DNA from 2 places in the Janthinobacterium sp. Bl 1 genome. Region 2 is predicted to be linked to the other one. Evidence: predicted binding sites of a transcription regulator. Region 2 holds the regulator's gene; the other holds the start of a gene.
The links. Region 2 encodes FliA, which starts transcription of late flagellar genes. Its sites were predicted from a motif close to CTAAAGTTTNNNNNNNNNNNGCCGNTA; they were not measured.
Positions count from the first base shown of each region.

Region 1: the regulator FliA is predicted to act here: its motif matches at 1,302-1,328, upstream of AC4BCN_RS07700 (flagellar protein FliT).

Region 1 covers NZ_CM177086.1:1,713,389-1,719,418, forward strand. Annotated here, with positions in the region: gene AC4BCN_RS07695 (type IV pilus assembly protein FimV) at 1-545, shown strand, start outside; gene AC4BCN_RS07700 (flagellar protein FliT) at 962-1,258, opposite strand; gene AC4BCN_RS07705 (M13 family metallopeptidase) at 1,504-3,588, shown strand; gene AC4BCN_RS07710 (class I SAM-dependent methyltransferase) at 3,659-4,303, shown strand; gene AC4BCN_RS07715 (CsbD family protein) at 4,479-4,664, shown strand; gene AC4BCN_RS07720 (S9 family peptidase) at 4,735-6,030, opposite strand, start outside.
Region 2 covers NZ_CM177086.1:5,241,318-5,247,347, reverse strand. Annotated here, with positions in the region: gene AC4BCN_RS23680 (MinD/ParA family ATP-binding protein) at 1-861, shown strand, start outside; gene flhF (flagellar biosynthesis GTPase FlhF) at 1-5, shown strand, start outside; gene AC4BCN_RS23675 (RNA polymerase sigma factor FliA) at 907-1,638, shown strand; gene AC4BCN_RS23670 (flagellar motor protein) at 1,620-2,366, shown strand; partial or broken gene motD (flagellar motor protein MotD) at 2,372-3,142, shown strand; gene AC4BCN_RS23660 (translation initiation factor Sui1) at 3,231-3,593, shown strand; gene AC4BCN_RS23655 (hypothetical protein) at 3,676-4,533, shown strand; gene AC4BCN_RS23650 (FxDxF family PEP-CTERM protein) at 4,652-5,215, opposite strand; gene AC4BCN_RS23645 (flagella synthesis protein FlgN) at 5,616-6,030, opposite strand, start outside.

The DNA.
Region 1 (6,030 bases), 2.8 Mb from region 2:
CGCCCACGCCGGCGGCTACGGTGCAGCAGCGCCCGGCACCGCCGCGCCGCGCCACGGCGCCCGTGGCCGCTTGCGCGCCGCAAGCCGATATGGAGCAGGCGCAAGCGTGCGTGGCGCTGGATGAGAAAAACACGGCTCTGAATGCAAAGCTCGGCGAATTGGAGGGCAAGATCGGGGCCTTGCAAAAGGCGCTGGCTCTGCCCGCCGCTGCCGCTGTGCCAGCCGCCGCGCCCGTCGAAGTGGACGTGCCCCATGCCAAGCCCAAGCCCCTGCATGCGGCGCCCGCCGCTGACAAGGACAAAAAGGCGGGCGGCAACGGCCTGTTGTGGCTAGGTATCGGCACCTTGCTCTTTCTGTTGTTGACGGCCGTCATCGTGTATGTCGTGCGCAAGCGCAGGCAGGCGGCGGGGTCCTGCGCGCCATCGAAATACTGGGTCTTGCTGCGCAAGCCGTTTAGCCGCAAAAAGAAGGATGTGCCCGTGCTGACGGAAGCCGTGGAAGAAGGTGGGGCGGCCGAGCCCGAACCGGAGCCGTTCTCGCGTTAAAGACATGGCAAGACGGCGCCGAAATTTGATGTAAAAAAAGATATTGAAAAAATACATGGAAACGCCGGCCAATCACGTTGCCTGTTTTTCAAAGATGGTGCTATGATGAATTCAGTGGACTTGCTCTACGACAAAACAGCCCCAGCCTGGCGCAGTCACCAACGATAGCGTGGCGCGGCAAACAGGTGTAGCGTTGCATAAACGCCTGGGTCTGGAAGCGGTTCGCGATGCCGACGATGTGCTCGCGAACGCCGGATGCAACCGGCAGCGAGGCGACGCCAGGAGATACCTGGGGCTCGCCTTCCCAATTCCCCCTCCTTGCTTTCCGGGTGCCGCAGATGGCGCGCTCGCTGGCATGGCGGCAGACGTAAAAAAAGCACCCGCGGGTGCTTTTGTCGTTTCTGGTGCGGCTAGACTTACATGCGTGCGCGCGAACCCTGCATGGCGTTCGGCAACTGCGTCATCCATGGTTCCGTGATGGCGCGGATTTCGCGGTCATTGGCCAAGATTTGCTTGAGCAAGTCGATCTTGCGCAGGCGCGAGGCACCGGCCAGGGCGGGCACCTTGCCCGTCATGGTCGCGCTGGCGGCGCTGGCGCACTGGTTTTCCAGGGTATCCAAGCCATCCCAGTCGCTCGAACGTGCGGCCACGACCATTTTATTGGTCATTCCTGCAATATTTTCGTACATCGAGAGAACGTCGTTGGAGGTCATGAGCACACCCGTAACTAGTGAATGGATTACCGCTTGTCCAGATTAACGGCAGCTCCAAGGGGAACTTGAGGGTATTTTTGGAAAAAAAGTGAAAATAATTTAGATGATTGCTTGGCTGCTGCCGGAGTCGCCCGTCAAGCCGCATTGCCTGCTGGCGTCGTGGTGGCAGGGGAGCGTGTTGCGGCGCCTCAAAACGCGTTATGATTTTGCACACTACTGTCGTTACTTTGCCTGAAAGGATCACCATGCGCGTTGTCACTGCTGCCGCTTCCTCTTTCCCTGCTTCCTGGCGCAAGCGCGCCATGGTGCTGGCCCTGTCCTGCATCGCGCTGGCCGGGGGCGCTGTCCACGCGCATGCACAGGAGGCGGCCGCCAGTCCCGCCGTCGCGATGGCGGCGCCCACGGCTGTCTTGCCCGGCGACGATTTCTATGACTACGTGAATGGCGACTGGCTGCGCAGCACGGAGATTCCCGCCGACCGCAGCAGCTGGGGTTCGTTCGCCATCCTCGCCAACGCCACCAACGAGCGCATCATCGCCCTCGTCGAAGGCCTGGCGGCGGTGCCGCAGGCCGATGCCTCCGCGCGCCAGGTCAGCGATTTTTACCGTTCCTGGATCGATGAAGCGGCTATCGAGGCAAAAGGCTGGGCGCCGATCAAGCCGCTGCTGAAGAAGATCGATGGCATACGCGACCAGGCAGGACTGGCCCGCGCGCTGGGCGAGAGCCTGCGCGCCGATGTCGACCCGCTCAACGCCACCAATTTTTATACGGAAAACCTGTTCGGCCTGTGGGTGGCGCAAGACTTGAACGACACCACGCGCAATGTGGCCTATCTGCTGCAGGGCGGGCTGGGCTTGCCCGACCGCGCCTTTTACCAGAGCGACAACGCCCGCATGCAGGGCTTGCGCACGGGCTATCAGGCGCATATCGCCGCCATGCTCAAGCAGGCCGGCTACAGCGATGCGCCGGCCCGCGCCGCGCGCGTGTTTGCGCTGGAGCAGCAAATTGCCGCCAGCCACGCCAGCCGCGAGGATTCGGCCGATGTCGCCAAGGGCAATAACGCGTGGCGCGCCGCCGACTTCGCCAGCAAGGCGCCTGGGCTGGACTGGAAAGCCTTCTTCCAGGCGGCTGGCCTGGGCCAGCAGACGGATTTCATCGTCTGGCATCCGACGGCCATGACGGGCAGCGCGGCCCTGGTGGGTAGCGTGCCGCTGGCCACCTGGAAGGATTTTCTGGCCTTCCACGCGATCAACCATTTCAGCACGACCTTGCCGAAGGCGGCCGCCGACCAGCGCTTTGCCTTCTATGGCAGCGCCCTGAGCGGCACGCCGCAGCAGTCGCCGCGCAGCAAGCGCGCGCTGGCCGCGACGAATGCGGCCCTCAGCGACGCCGTCGGCAAGCTGTACGTGGAACGCTATTTCCCGCCTGAATCGAAAGCGCGCGTGCAGGACATGGTGACGAATATCGTCGCCGCCTTCTCGCGCCGCATCGACAAGCTGGACTGGATGGCGCCGGCCACCAAGGCGCAGGCGCAGGAAAAACTCAAGACCCTGTACGTGGGCGTCGGCTATCCGGAACGCTGGGAGAATTATGCGGGCTTGCGCGTGGTGCGCGGCGATGCGCTGGGCAATGTGCAGCGGGCGGAGCAGTTCCATTACCAGCAGGAGCTTGCCAAGCTGGGCCAGTCTCCCGACCGCAAGGCCTGGGCCATGCCGGCGCAGCTCGTCAACGCCGTCAACCTGCCGCTGCAAAATGCGCTGAACTTCCCGGCCGCCATCCTGCAGCCGCCGTTCTTCGATCCGGCGGCGTCCGACGCGGCCAACTATGGCGGCATCGGCGCCACCATCGGCCACGAGATCAGCCACAGTTTTGACGATCAGGGCGCCCAGTTCGACGCCCAGGGCAAGCTGCGCGACTGGTGGACGCCAGCCGACCTGGCGCATTTCCAGTCGGCCTCGAAGCAATTGGTGGCGCAGTTCGCGGCCTACAAGCCGTTCCCCGACCTGGCCGTGAATGGCCAGCTGACCCTGAGCGAAAACCTGGCCGACCTGGCCGGCGTGGCGGCCGCGCATGATGCGTTCACCCTGTCGCAGCAGGGCAAGCCGGCGCAGCCGGGCGCGGACCGCGACTTCTTCACCGGTTACGGCGTCAGCTGGCGCAGCAAGGCGCGCGAAGCGGCGGCGCGCCAGCAAATCCTCACGGATGGCCATGCGCCGGCGCAATACCGCGCCGCCACCGTGCGCAACCTCGACGCCTGGTACCCGGCCTTCGACGTCAAGCCGGGGCAGCAGCTGTACCTGGCGCCGGAACAGCGCGTGCGCGTCTGGTAGCAAATGGTGACGGTGCCGGCACGCAGCGCGCCGGCACCGTAAAATGGCGGAACATATCGACAGGACCGCCATGAAGCCGACCCCACCGCAAGATCAGCAAGACCCCATCCACGCCATCACCGAACGCACGCTGGCCCATTACGACGCCAGCGCCGAGCAGTTTTTCGAAGGCACGCGCGACCACGACGTCAGCCAGAACATCAGCGCGCTGCTGAACGCCATCGGCCGCCCGGCGCCTGTGGAGATTCTCGACCTCGGCTGCGGCCCGGGCCGCGACCTGAAAGCGTTCACGGCCATGGGCCACCACGCCACCGGTGTCGACGGCTGCCCCCGCTTCGTCGAGATGGCGCGCGCCTACAGCGGCTGCACCGTATGGCAGCAGGATTTCGTCGACCTCGACTTGCCTGCTGCGCAGTTCGACGGCGTGTTCGCGAATGCCGTGCTGTTCCACGTGCCCAGCGCCGTCCTGCCCGGCGTGCTGCGCGCCTTGTACGCGTGCCTGAAACCGGGCGGCGTGCTGTTCAGCTCGAATCCGCGCGGGCAGAACCAGGAAGGCTGGAACGGCGCGCGCTACGGCAGCTACCACGACGAAGCGACATGGGCCGCGTACGTGCAGGCGGCCGGATTCAGCCTGGTCGAGCAGTACTACCGCCCGCCCGGCTTGCCGCGCGAGCAGCAGCCTTGGCTGGCGACGGTATGGCGCAAAGCGGGCTGATTTCGCGTCATTAGCTGATTTTTGGCATGTGTTAGGGACCGTACATAGTTTTTCCGACCTCAAGCGTAGTATGGGCACATCGACACGCAGCAAGCAGTTTGCAACGGCGTGTGAGCCGCAGTACCGGCCCTTCGGCGCCGGACAACAGATGTACCAACTACAGTGAGGATCCATCATGAACAAAGATCAAGTCGAAGGTAAACTGAAGGAAGTCGGCGGTAAAATCCAGGAAGCCGCTGGCAAGGTCGTCGGCAGCGAAGAACAGCAAGCCAAGGGCCTGGCAAACCAGGTCGAAGGCAAAGTGCAGAAGAAGGTCGGCGACGTGAAAGATGCGGTCGAGACCGTCACGCGCAAACCGTAATCTGACGCACGCATAAAAAAAACCGCCGCCTGTCGCGAGACAGGCGGCGGTTTTCATGTGTGGGCGCGCTTTACTTCGCTACGCCCAGGTTCTGCTTGAAGAACATCTCGATCTTCTTGTACACGTGGCGCTGGCCCGCGCGCGACGAGATGCCGTGCTTGGCGCCCGGATACGTCATCAGGTCGAATTGCACGCCGCGGTTCACGAGCGCGTCGATCAGGCGCGTGCTGTTGCTGAACAAGACGTTGTCGTCAGCCATGCCGTGCACCAGCAGCAGCGGCGACTTCAGGCCGTCGAGGTGGGCGAACACCGTGCTGGCCTTGTAGCCATCGACGTTTTCCTTCGGCATGCCGAGGAATTGCTCCGTGTAGTGGGTGTCGTACAGCGACCAGTCGGTGACGGGTGCCACCGAGACGCCCATGGCGATCTTGTCGGACGCTGCCGACAGCAGGCGCAGGGTCATGAAGCCGCCGTAGCTCCAACCGAACACGCCGATGCGTTTGGCATCGACGAAGCTTTGCTTGCCCAGCCAGTCGATGCCCACCAGTTGGTCGGCCACTTCGGCCGCGCCCAGGTTGTGGTAGATGGCGTCCGTGAACGCGCGCTCGCGGCGCGACGAACCGCGGTTATCGAGGCGGAAGACGACAAAGCCCTGCTGCGCCATGTACTGGTCGAAGTTGTTGCCCCAGCGGCGAGCCACGTGCTGCGAGTGCGGGCCGCCATACGTCGACAGGTAGACGGGGTAGCGTTTGCTTGCGTCGAAGTTCGACGGCTTGACGATGGAGTAATACAGCGTCTGGCCATCGTTGGCCTTCAGGGTGCCGTACTCGGTCGGCAGGTGGTCCGCCTTGTATTTTGCGTACGGGTGGCTCGCGTTCAGCGCGTTTTCTTCCAGCCAGCCCACCATCGCGCCGTCAGGACGGCGGATGCTCACCTGCGGCGGCGTGGCCGGGTCGGAATACGTGTCGACGAAGACCTCGCCATTGCGCGAGAACGTCGTGTCGTGCCAGCCATCGGCTTTCGTCACGCGCTGCGGCTTGTCGGCCGTGCTGCCGTCGAGCGCCAGCGCGTAGGTCTGCTTGTCGATCACGGCGTCGCGGTTCGACGCGACAAACACCTTGCCGGTTTTCTGGTTCACGGCCAGCACGCTGTCGATGCCCCATGCGCCGGACGTGACCGGGTGCAGCAGCTTGCCGCTCATGTCGTACAAATACAGGTGATTGCGGCCCGTGCGCTCGGACGACCACAGGAAGGTGCCGTTCGAGAGGAAGCGCAGGTCGTCATGGATGCTGACCCAGGTCTTTGACGTTTCCGTCAGCAAGGCGCGCTGTGCCAGCGTGCTTGCATCGACGGCGACCAGGTCGAG
Region 2 (6,030 bases):
GCTAATTTTGACTTCGACCAGGCCGAAGGCTTGCGTCGCATGCTGGCCGGCCCGCAGCCGCGCGTCATGACGTTCCTGTCGGCCACGCCGCAGGACGACAAGGGCGCCATGCTGGTCAATCTGGGTGCTTCGCTCGTCTACGGCGGCAATGACGTGCTGCTGCTCGACGCCAGCGGCGGCAGCGATGGCGTGGCCGCGCGCCTGGGACTGGCGCACGGCGCCAGCCTGCGCGACGTGGCGCGCCAGCAGTGCGGCTTGAACCAGGTCATCCACCAGGTGCCGCAAGGCTTTGGCGTGGCCAGCCTGGGCGCGCGCAACCACCTGATGGACAGCATGGACTATGCGGGCGAGGACGAACTGCGCCGCCTGGGCAAGACGTTCGAAGTACTCGCGCGCCAGAGCGGCATCGTGCTGGTCGACGGCGTCGTGGCAGAAGAGGGCGCCTGCTTCCCCGTGCCCTTGATGGCGTCGTCCGATATCGTCGTGCAAGTGTCGACCAGCGCCACCTCGATCAAGGCGGCGTACTGCCTGATCAAGCGCCTGAGCCAGGAACTGGGACGCCGTCCGTTCGGCATTCTCGTCACCGGCGCTTCCGAATCCGAAGCAAAAGTGGTATACGATAATATGGCACAGGCGGCGAGCCGTTACCTGGCCGTGAAGCTGACGTCGATGGGCTCGGTGCCTGCCGATGAGTATCTGCACCGCGCGGCGCGCCTGGGCCGCAGCGTGGTCGATGCGTTTCCGCTGGCCGGCGCCTCGGTGGCGTTTCGCGGACTGGCCGAGCGGCTGGCCCGTTCGGCGGCACCGGTGCTCGGCGGCACCTTGTACCAGACGGGGAGCCCGCACCAGTTCAGCGCCTGAAGCCAACCGTAGCACCAGATAAGATGAGAAAACAATAAGCAGCCTATGTACACGGTCAAAGGGAAATCGAACAAGGACTATTTGCTGACGGAGCACATTCCGCTGGTAAAGCGTCTGGCGCACCATATGAAGGCGAAATTGCCGCCTTCGGTCGAGGTCGATGACCTGATCCAGGCCGGCATGATCGGCCTGCTCGATGCCATCAGCCGCTATGAAGAAACGCATGGCGCGCAGTTCGAGACGTATGCCGTGCTGCGCATCCGCGGCGCCATGCTCGACGAATTGCGCACCAGCGACTGGCTGCCGCGCAGCATGCGCCAGAACATGCGCAAGATCGAAGAGGCGATGAGCACCTTGCAGCAGCGTCTCGGCCATCCGCCGACGGAGTCGGAAGTGGCGAAACTGCTCAAGATGTCGCTGGTCGACTACCAGGAAATGCTGGGCGACGGCGGCGGCCACCAGCTCGTGTACTACGAAGACTTTCATGACCCGGACGGCAATGACAGCTTCCTCGACCGCCATTGCGTGGACGAGGACAGCGACCCCTTGCGTTCCCTGCTCGATACCGATTTCCGGCAATCCGTGATCGATGCCATCGACGCGCTGCCACCACGCGAGAAAATACTCATGGGCCTGTATTACGAAGAAGAGCTGAACCTGAAGGAGATCGGCGCGGTGATGGGCGTATCCGAATCGCGCGTCTCGCAGCTGCATACCCAGGCCGTCGCGCGCCTGCGCGCAACCTTGAGGGAGCAGGCGTGGACTGGTCCAGCGTAATCGGGCTGGCGCTGGCGCTGGCGGGCCTCTTGGTCGGCCAGGCACTGGAAGGCGGCAAGATGGCCTCCCTGCTGCAGCCGGCCGCCTTTGCCATCGTCATCATCGGCACTTTCGGCGCCGTGCTGCTGCAAACGCGGCTGCGCACTTTCGTGCGCGGTCTGGAAATGCTGCGCTGGGTCTTCCTGCCGCCAGCCGACACGCGCGCCGCGCTGGCGCGCGACATCGGGCAGTGGAGCTTGACGGCGCGCCGCGACGGCCCGCTGGCGCTCGAGCGCCTGATGGAAAACACGGCCGACCGCTTCAATGCCAAGGGCTTGCGGATGATCGTCGACGGCATCGCACCGGACAAGCTGCGCCAGCTGCTCGACGTGGAAATCTCGGCCTACGAAATGGCCGAACGCCAGGCCGTCAAGGTGTGGGAATCGGCGGCCGGCTATTCGCCCACCATCGGGATTCTGGGCGCCGTGCTGGGCCTGATCCACGTGATGGAAAACCTCACCGACCCAAGTAAATTAGGCAGCGGCATCGCCGTGGCGTTTGTCTCCACCATCTACGGCGTGGGCCTGGCCAACCTGCTGTTCCTGCCGGTGGCGAATAAACTCAAGGCCATCGTCTCGCGCCGCGTGCTGCAGTACGAAATCACGGCCGCCGTGCTGTACGACATCGCCACGGGCGACCACACGCGCATCATCGAAGAGCGCGTGTCCAGCCTGCTGCACGAGCACTGACCATGATGCGGCGCGCGCGCAGGAAGTATGACGAGGAACCGGACAACCAGGACCGCTGGCTGATCTCGTACGCCGACTTCATCACCCTGCTGTTCGCCTTCTTTGTCGTGATGTACGCCATTTCGCAAGTCAACGAAGGCAAGTACCGCGTCTTCCAGAACGCCATCGGCCAGGCCTTCAGCCTGGAAAAGGGCGCGCCGCCCATCATCATGGAAGCGCCGCAAGCGATCCCGCTGCCGAACCCCGCCCTGAAACGCCGCACGGAAGCCATCCGCCGCGAGCGCGAACACATGACCCGCCTGGCGCAGGACTTGACGTCGACCCTGGCGCCCCTGGTCAAGGAAGGCAAGGTGCGGGTCACGCAGACGAGCCGCGGCGTGAGCGTGGAAATCAATGCCAGCGTGCTGTTCGACCCGGGCGCGGCGCGCCTGACGGTGGAGTCGGACCAGGCCCTGCGCGCCGTCGCCGTGCTGCTCAAGGACGATACGCACGACGTGCAGGTGGAAGGACATACGGACGTGCAGCCGATCAGCAATTCGACCTTTGCCTCGAACTGGGAATTGTCGGCCGCGCGCGCCAGCGCCGTGGTGCGCCTGTTCATCGCCAGCGGCGTCAAGGCGTCGCGCCTGACGGCCGTCGGCCACGCCGACAACATCCCCGTGGCGCCCAACGAAACGGCGGAAGGGCGCGCGCGCAACCGCCGGGTCGCCGTGACGATCCTCTCGGGCATCCCGGAAACGGTGACGGAAGTGCCGACAGCGCGCGTGGCGCCGGCAACGGCAGTTGCGCCGGCCGATTCCCGCTTGTCCACTGCATGCCGCCGCTTGGTACAATCGCGGCCTTCTTTCTTTTTATTTCTCCATCATGAAAAGCAGCTCCCAGGGCGGTCTCGTCTATTCCACCGAAACGGGCCGCATGTGTCCCGCCTGCCGCCAGCCGCTGGCGCAATGCGCGTGCAAGGCGCAAGCGAAGGCGGCGCCCGCTGGCGATGGCGTGGTGCGCGTGTCGCGCCAGACCAAGGGCCGCGGCGGCAAGAGCGTTACCGTGGTCAAGGGCTTGCCGCTGGACGCCATCGCGCTGGCCCTGCTGGGCAAGCAGCTGCGCACGCAATGCGGTTCGGGCGGCACGGTCAAGGATGGCGTGATCGAAGTGCAGGGCGACCATGTCGACACCATCGTTGCCGCGCTGACCAAGCTGGGCCACCAGCCGAAAAAGGCCGGCGGCTAGCCGGGGCGCGTGCGTCCGGTGGTGTGCGGCCCGCTGCCGCGCGCCTGTGGTAACGTGCATTTCCTTTTATGCGCCACCTCATATGAATAACAAACTGACCGGTATCGCCATCGCCGCTGCCATCGCGGCAGTGCTGGCGGTCGTGTACTGGCCCGCGCCCGATGGCGGCGCACCGGACACTGCCGCCACTGCCGCCGCCAGCGCGCCGCCAGGGCGCAGCCTGGCATCGTATTTGAATATCGATGCCACCCCGGCCGCCGATGCCGCGCCCGTTGTCGTGTCCCTGGCGCAGCGGCTCGAACACCTGAGCGCCAGCGGCAAGCCGGAAGACGCGTATGCAGCCTATAACCTGATTGACGACTGCATCGTCTTCCAGCGCGAAAGCCGCTTGCCGGGCATGGAATTCGAGCTGGGGCGCGAGATGACGGCGGAAGAAAGAGCAGCCCAGCAGCAGTTGTGCGCGGGCATGACGCAGCGCCAGCGCGAGGATCGCCTCGGCTACCTGGCCACTGCCGCGCAAGGCGGCGTGCCGGGCGCGGCCACCCTGTTCCTGTCGGAAGGCCCGTTCGGCGACCGCAGCGCGCTGCGCAACCGTCCCGACGATCCGCTGGTGCAGGCCTGGAAGCGGCAAGCGATCGCCCAATTGACGGCACAGGCGGACGCGGCGGAACTGACCAGCGTGTCGACCCTGATGATGGCCTACCTGCGCGATGGCGACGTGGTGCAGAAAGACGCGCCGCAAGCGTATGGCTACCTGCTGGCCCTGCGCATGGTCTACGACGACATCCTCACGCCAGGCACGACGAATCCGTACCAGGATGAATACTGGCACTGGCTGCAAAACGAGTTGACGCCGGAGCAGCAAGCGGCCGCCAGCGTCAGGGCGCAAGCCATCGTGGCGAAATACCGCCAGCATACGGGCCGGCCCGCGCACGGTTGAGTGCGTAGGCCAGCCCCTGCATGGGCTGGCTCGTGCATAAGCCAGTCCGCACATGGAACCACCGCGCCGGCCCCGTGTCTGCCAGCGACGGCAGTGCTTGCAGGCGCCCCGATGTCGGTCAGGCAGCCGTTTTGCGGCGCCGTATGCTATACCCGATCAGGCCCAGTCCCGCCAGCAGCATGCCATAGGTTTCCGGTTCCGGCACGGCCGTGGTGATGGAAATGTCCAGCACGGAATCACGCACGCCGATGCCGCTTGCCACCAGGGTGTAGGTGCCTGGTCCCAGCAGGCCGTCGAAAGTCGAATGGGCAAACGAACCCAGCACGCCGGTGAAGGTATCCGATTGCACCAGGTTATTGCTGGAGTCGAACAAGTCAATGTTGACGCCAGTCAGGCGGGGACCGAAATCGTTGGCGCCGGTGACCAGCCAAGCCGCGTTGCCCGTGAACGACTGCACGCCGGCGCCGACCGTAAACGTGGTCGTTTGCAGCAGCGAGCCGTGCTCCGTCGTGAAGGTGTCGACGAACAAGGTGTCTTGCGCCAGCAGCGGCGTGGCCACCACGGCGGTCGATACGAGGTGGTTGTAGAACACGGATTGCGTTTCGGCCTGCGCGACCGGCGCCAGCAGGGTGCAGCCGAGCAGCAGCGCCGCGCCAGCCTTGCTTACTGAGAGAGAGTTCATATCATGCTCCTATGTACTTGCGATTGAGGTGGTGTGCGTCATGGCGCAGCGCAAAAGCGCAGGCTGGGGCGTGAAATGGATCAGCTATGCCTGCGGGAACGATGTTCGTGTCGGCGAGGAAAGTCCCACCTGGAGATGTACGGCGTACGCCAGGGATTAGCATATAGTCATCACCTGTCTCAAGTTTGAGCATGCTCAAACGTGCGGCGTCAAAAAGGGCTTGTGTTGTTTCTGCGTGCGGTGTTGTGGAGGGAATGCGGACGCGCTGGCACCGCCGCAGTTTCCCTGGAGGGGGCGACACGGCGATGATGTTCTCGATGGCAGTCGTATGGCTGCCGCTGCTTGAGACGGCGTCAGGCGTGCAGCAATGGCTTATTGCTGGGGTAAAACGGGAAGACGCTTAGCCGATTACGACGCGCCGGCTGGCCGGGTTCGTCATCGGTTGGCCGCTGGGGCCGTAGAAATTGCCGCTTTGGGCCGTGGGGCGCATGGCGTTCAGGGCGCCTTGCGTGTGCAGCATGTGCTTGTTGACCAGCAGGCTGTTCAGCCGGTTCTGTTCCTTCGCTTCGCGCGTCGTCTCGAGCAGGGCTTTCCACAGGGGCGCTGCCTCGGCTTCGCTGGCGCCGACCAGCCAGTCTTCCATGCCCGCTTCGGCGGCGGTAAAACCTGCTGCCGCCAGCGCCTGGTGGCGTTGCGCCGCCAATTGGCTCAATTGTCCTACGAGTGCCGTCTTGCGCACCGTGAGCTCCGTGATTGCATCGATGTCAGCCGCAACCAGATGCCGCTGTTCTTCTTTCATCAATGCCAGCAATGTG